2 regions of the Shewanella loihica PV-4 genome follow, and region 2 is predicted to be linked to the other one. Evidence: predicted binding sites of a transcription regulator. Region 2 holds the regulator's gene; the other holds the start of a gene.

Region 1 (3,416 bases), 2.2 Mb from region 2:
CTCCACACACGAATGCCATAAACAAAGCAATACTTGTGCCAATAAAATCAGCTCTCGGCAACTTGCTCAGGCAAAGCGGATGTTGAAATGGCAGGCATAAAAAATGCCAGCGACTGCTGGCATTTGAAACTTGATTGCGAACTCAGAGGGTTAGCCCCTTCAAGAGCTTGGTTTGCGACCTTAGGTCCGCTTCTGATAATAGATCCCTGGGTTACACCTCACCATATCAAACTCATCGGTCAGACCGGCAATCGACTCAGACGCTCCCAAAAACAGTATCCCCTTGGGATTGAGGGCGGCAGCAAATTGCCGCAATATCTTGGCCTTTGCCTCTGGGGCAAAATAGATCAGCACGTTGCGGCAGAAGATGATGTCAAACTTGCCCAGCAAGGTGTAACTCTCAAGCAAATTGTGCGCCCTGAAATTCACCAAACGCTTGACGTTAGCCTTTACCACCATGGAGCCACTCCCCGTGGGTTCAAAAAACTGACGTTTACGCTCCTCGGACAGACCGCGCCCCAAGGCAAGGTTGTCATATTCGGCCGCCTTACAGCGTTCTAACATAGAGGGGGAGAGATCAGTAGCCAGAATCGTCGCACTGCCGGGCAAGGCGCCAGGCTTGCGCTGCTGATATTCCAAGATGGTCATGGCTAGCGAATAGGGTTCCTGCCCCGACGAGCAGGCGGCCGACCAGATCTTCAGCGGCCGTCCCAGTCGGGCATATTCGGGTAACAGGTTATTGCCCAACAACTCGAAGGGATAGCGATCGCGAAACCACAAGGTTTCATTGGTGGTCATGGCGTCGATCACCTCGGCACGAAGTTGCCGCTCGGTGGGCTTCATCGAATGTTTAACCACTTCAGATAATGAGGGAAGGTTATATTTCCCCATCAGAGGCGCGAGTCGACTACGAACCAAATATTGCTTATTGTCGCCCAACACAATACCGCTGTGTTGTTCCAGAAATAATTTAAATTGGTTGTACTCGGCTTCGGCAAGTGATTTATTCGGCACCTTGATATCCCAATATCAAAAAAGAAAACAGGCTACAACATACACTATAGCAAGCGTTACAGAGGTCAGCGTTATACATTAGCTAACTCACTGATACAAGCCTAAACTTACCAAATTTAGGCTCAGGCCCAACTTAGTACAAATTACAAACTAAGATGCTTATTCACCGCCGCCGCTAATTCATCAGGATTAAATTTGGCGATAAAGTCATTAGCGCCCACCTTCTCCACCATGGCCTGGTTAAATACGCCACTGAGCGAGGTATGCAGCACTACCTTAATGTCTTTCAATTTAGGGTTATCGCGGATCTCTGCCGTCAGGGTATAACCATCCATCTCTGGCATCTCGATATCGGAAATGATTAGCGGGATCTCATGGGCTACGTTATCCATCTCGGCGGCGACGCTTACCAGCTTATCTAAGGCCTCGCGGCCATCTTTGGCGGTATCTATCTGCAGGCTCAAAGATTCCAGGGCACGAATGATCTGCTTACGCGCCACGGCCGAATCATCGATCACCATGATGTGATAATGACGCTCTCTGTCTATGGTCAACTGCTCGTCGACTTCCTGACTGATCTGAGTCTTCACCGGCGAGATCTCGTCGAGGATCTTCTCGACATCGAGGATCTCCACCAGCTCCCCCTCAATCTCGGTCACGGCGGTCAGGTAGGAGTAGCGCCCTGCGCCTTGCGGCGGCGGCATGATCGCCTCCCAGTTCATGTTGATGATGCGCTCGACCGACTTAACCAGGAACCCCTGCACACTGCGGTTGTACTCGGAGATGATGATGAAGCAGCCTTCTGTATCTTCTATCGGTCTGCCGCCGGTGGCCGCACTGAGATCGATCACCGAAATGGTCTGGCCGCGAATATGAGCCACGCCCCTCACATAGGGATTGAGCTTAGGCAGGCCTGTCAGTGGCGGGCACTGCAGCACCTCTTTCACCTTAAATACGTTAATGCCAAACCTTTGCCGCCCGTTTAACTTAAACAGCAATAGCTCTAAGCGGTTTTGTCCTACAAGTTGGGTGCGTTTGTTAACTGATTCAAGAATACTCGACATAATGCCTTTGCCCTGTTGTCGGGTGAATGCGAAGCCGTTCCCATTGTAAATATGAGTATAGGCATACTAATTGCTTTATCTAGTTATATGACAACCAGACCTTTACTTTGTCAAATTTATGACACTCATTTCTCACAAAAAATGGCAAAGCCTTGGCTCTTAAAACGAAGTATAGGTGTAATCTGGCTAATCAAGCTAGTCAATTCATTATGAAAGTAAATTTTGCATATTTTCTGTTTTTGCTACTCATCTCTCTGCCCTTAAAGGCGGCTGAGACCACCAGTGTTCCCTCTGTATCGACCATAGCGCGATTAGCTACAGAGGCTGTGCAGGAAAAAATGGCCTTCCCTCAAGATGCCAAGGTCATCATTACCCCCCAAAGTCTGGACACCCGGCTAAATCCCCCCGCCTGTTTAGGCGAGCCAAAGGCGGAAATTGCCAGCGATCGCGCCATCAGTAAAAACAACACGGTCAAGATCAGCTGTGCCAGTCCAGATCTCGACTACCCCTGGCAGATCTACATTTCGGTTCGCGTCGAGGTGCTCTTCCCCGTGGTGGTGGCGAACCAGACCTTGGGGCCCGGCGATCTCATCGAATCGGATCAGATACGCCTCGACTATGTGGAGCAGAGCCAGCTCAGAGGTCAGCAATTTGATGACCCGGTAGCAGTGACCGGCACCCGGGTAAAGCGCAGAATTCCCGCCAATCAGCCACTGTTTGCCAGCAACCTCTGCTTCGTCTGCAAGGGCGATATCGTGGCCATCTATGCACGGGCCGATAATTTCGTGATAAAAACCAACGGTGAAGCGTTAAAAGATGGTAACCTTGGCGATAAGATACAGGTGCGCAATAGTCGCTCCAACAAGACAGTTGATGCACATGTAACGGGCATTGGCGAGGTGGAAGTCAGGATGTGATCCTGATGACCTTTGACGCGCAAAAATTTATACTGTTTTTTGAAACTTTATTCTAAAGCTTTGACCATGAGTGCCGATAGACAAGTATGTTGATCTCATTTATGTAAGTTGGACCCCACAATGCCTATAGATATTAAGCACGTAAATACAAACACTAACAGCCGGGTCGGCAGCGCCAGCTCGAAAGCCTCGCAGCAAAAAGGTAGCACTGCGGCCACCAGCGCACCAGCGCAGACGGTGAAAAGCGATTCTGTCTCTATCACCTCTCAGGCGCAGCAGCTGCAAAGTGCCCAGGCCAAACTAAACGACATTCCTGAAATCGATATCAAGAAGGTCGAACAGATTAAGGCGGCCATCGCCGAGGGACGCTATAAGATAGATGCCGACAAACTCGCCAGCAACATAGCGCAGTTTGAAAAGG
Region 2 (3,416 bases):
TCGGCCTGCTGGGGCCAAACGGCGCCGGCAAGACCACCACCTTTTACATGGTCGTCGGCCTGGTACAGAGCGACAAGGGCCGCATCTTTATCGACGATGACGACCTGACGCTAGACCCAATGCACCTACGCGCCCGCAAAGGCATAGGCTACCTGCCTCAGGAAGCCAGCATCTTCCGTAAGCTCTCGGTGCGGGACAACATCATGGCCGTGCTCCAGACCCGCAGCGATCTTAATAACGATGGCCGCGAAGAGGAGCTGGAACACCTGCTGGAAGAGTTTCACATCACCCATATCCGTGACAGCCACGGCATGGCGCTCTCGGGCGGTGAACGTCGCCGGGTGGAGATCGCCAGGGCCCTAGCCGCCAACCCTAAGTTTATTCTTCTCGACGAGCCGTTCGCCGGGGTCGATCCCATCTCGGTAATCGACATCAAGAAGATCATCGAACAGCTCAAGAATCGCGGCCTGGGGGTGTTGATCACCGACCATAACGTGCGCGAGACATTAGACGTCTGCGAGAAAGCCTATATCGTCAGCCATGGTAATCTGATCGCCGAGGGCACACCCGCCGAAATCTTAGACAACCAGCAAGTACGAGCAGTGTACTTAGGTGAACAATTCAAGCTATAGTTAATCTTATAATGGGGCCACAGAGGAAAAACCACGCGTTAATTGTGGCCTTAGGAACTATCCGATATATTTGTCCGGCACATATAGCCAGAGCTTTCTCATTTTATAATTAGAAACAAGGGAATAGCAGTACGATGAAAGCGTCACTTCAGCTCAAAATGGGTCAGCATCTCACCATGACGCCCCAGCTACAACAGGCCATACGTCTGTTGCAGTTGTCGTCATTAGAGTTGCAGCAGGAGATCCAGCAGGCATTAGAATCCAACCCGCTACTGGAGTTGGATGAAGAGCAGGAGAGCGCCAGCATCGAGCTGCAAGACGATGGCGTCACCGACAGCTTCGACAACAAGTACGACGACAAGATAGAGCTGGATTCGAGCCAGGATAACTCAGGGGTCGAGACCTCTGATGCCCTGACTCAAGACTCTATGCCAGACGAGCTGCCGGTGGATACCACCTGGGATGAGGTCTACACCGCCTCACCAAACTCAAGCTCGGGCGCCATGCGCGACGACGACATGCCTTTTCAGGGCGAGACCAGCGAAGGTCTGTATGAACACCTGGAATGGCAGAAGAACCTGACCCCTTTTTCCGATAACGACCTGGCCATCGCTACCGCCATCATCGACGCTATCGACGAGCGCGGTTACCTGACCCAGACCTGCGAAGATATTCTCGAGGCCATGGGCGACCCAGAGATCGAACTCGACGAGGTCGAAGCGGTGCTCAAGCGAGTACAACACTTCGACCCTATTGGCGTGGCGGCCCGTGATCTCAGCGAATGTCTGACCATTCAGCTGGCCCAATACAGCGACGATACCCCGCACATCGCCAACGCCCGCATGCTGATCAAGGAGCACCTGGATCTCATCGCCGGACGCGACTTCCGTCTGCTGATGCGCAAAACCAAGCTCAAGGAAGATGAGCTGAGGGATGCCATCGCCCTTATTCAGACCCTGAATCCCCGTCCCGGTCTCGCCATCACCGCCAGCCGCGACGAGTACGTGATCCCGGATGTGACCGTCACCAAGAAGAAGGGACGCTGGGTAGTCGAGCTCAACCCAGACAGCATGCCTAAGATCAACGTCAACCAGCAGTATGCCGCCATGGCCCGCAGCACTAAGAGTCAGGCGGATGGCCAGTTTATTCGCGGCCACCTGCAGGAAGCCAAATGGTTCCTCAAGAGCCTGGAGAGTCGCAACGAGACCCTGCTCAAGGTGACCAACTGTATCGTCGACTTCCAGCAAGGCTTCTTCGAATTTGGCGAAGAGGCGATGAAGCCCATGGTACTGAACGACATCGCCGAGGCGGTGGAGATGCATGAATCCACCATCTCACGTGTGACCACGCAAAAATATATGCATACCCCGAGAGGGATCTTCGAGCTTAAATACTTCTTCTCCAGTCACGTCGGTACCGACGATGGCGGAGAGTGCTCTTCAACAGCAATACGTGCCTTCATTAAGAAGCTGGTTGCTGCGGAAAACCAGAAAAAGCCATTGAGCGACAGCAAGATGGCTCAACTCTTGGCCGAACAGGGGATTAAGGTGGCTAGACGCACCATTGCCAAGTATCGCGAGGCAATGCTTATACCGCCCTCGAATCAGCGCAAGAGCTTATAAAACAAACCTGGAAACTGGAGGACTATCTTTATGCAAATAAACCTGACTGGGCACCATATCGAGATCACCCAATCTCTACGAAGCTACATCGAAGAGAAATTCACAAAGCTTGAACGTCATTTCGATCAGATCAATAATGTGCACGTTGTATTAAATGTCGAAAAGTTGCAACAGAAGGTTGAGGCAAAGTTACATCTCCGTGGCGGAGAAGTGTTCGCAACATCCGAACATGCGGACATGTATGCCGCGATAGACTCCCTGATTGACAAACTCGATCGTCAGGTCATTAAACACAAAGAGAAGCTTACTAAACATTAACGATGGAACTGAGTACCATCCTGCGGCCGGAGTGCACCACCTGCGCCACTCCGGGCAGTAAGAAAAAGGTACTGGAGCTTATCAGCGACTTAGCCGCTGTCCAGTACCCCACCCTCTCCTCTCAAGAAATATTTGAAAGCCTTCTGGCTCGAGAGAAAATGGGCAGCACAGGTATAGGCAATGGTATCGCGATTCCTCACGGACGGCTGACTAACATAGATCAACCCGTGGCCGTACTGGTGAAATGTGCTGAACCAATCGCATTCGATGCCATTGACAATCAGCCCGTCGATATCCTTTTTGCGTTATTGGTGCCCGCAGATCAATGCGAGCAACATCTTAGCACCCTGGCCGCTATGGCCGAGAAGCTCAATGATAAGGCGATCATGAAGCAGCTAAGAAAGACCCAAGATGAATCCGAACTCTATCAGGTGATCACCCAATGAAATTGGTTTTGGTATCCGGACGCTCAGGATCGGGAAAATCCGTCGCACTCAGGGTCCTAGAAGATCTAGGCTACTACTGTGTCGACAATCTGCCCTTGCAGATGATGGAGTCCCTGCTGGAGCAGCTCAAGGGGCGCAGCGATCTCGTGGCCATCAGCGTCGATGTGCGCAACATGCCCAGCGAAGAGATCCAGCTGGAAAAGCAGCTGGCCAAGCTCCCCAAAGATACCGAAATCTTAAGTTTCTTCCTGAACTCAAGCGACAATGTACTGCTCAAGCGCTACAGCGAGACCCGCAGGCTACATCCGCTGTCGCGCTCTAAGGTCTCCCTCAAGGAGGCAATTCAGCTCGAGGGCAAGCTGCTCGACCCCATAGCTAAACTGGTGGATCACTATATC

What was found. Region 2 encodes sigma-54, which starts transcription at its own class of promoters, with help from an activator protein. Its sites were predicted from a motif close to GTTGGCACGNNNNTNGNNT; they were not measured.
Region 1: flgA (flagellar basal body P-ring formation chaperone FlgA) is a predicted target of sigma-54. The motif match lies at 2,136-2,154, and genes of this name have one in related genera.

What each region holds. Positions count from the first base shown of each region.
Region 1 covers NC_009092.1:1,551,267-1,554,682, reverse strand. The annotation lists gene SHEW_RS06905 (CheR family methyltransferase) at 181-1,020, opposite strand; gene SHEW_RS06900 (chemotaxis protein CheV) at 1,158-2,078, opposite strand; gene flgA (flagellar basal body P-ring formation chaperone FlgA) at 2,288-2,995, shown strand; gene flgM (flagellar biosynthesis anti-sigma factor FlgM) at 3,116-3,416, shown strand, end outside.
Region 2 covers NC_009092.1:3,950,827-3,954,242, forward strand. The annotation lists gene lptB (LPS export ABC transporter ATP-binding protein) at 1-632, shown strand, start outside; gene SHEW_RS17130 (RNA polymerase factor sigma-54) at 767-2,254, shown strand; gene hpf (ribosome hibernation promoting factor) at 2,285-2,572, shown strand; gene ptsN (PTS IIA-like nitrogen regulatory protein PtsN) at 2,575-3,018, shown strand; gene rapZ (RNase adapter RapZ) at 3,015-3,416, shown strand, end outside.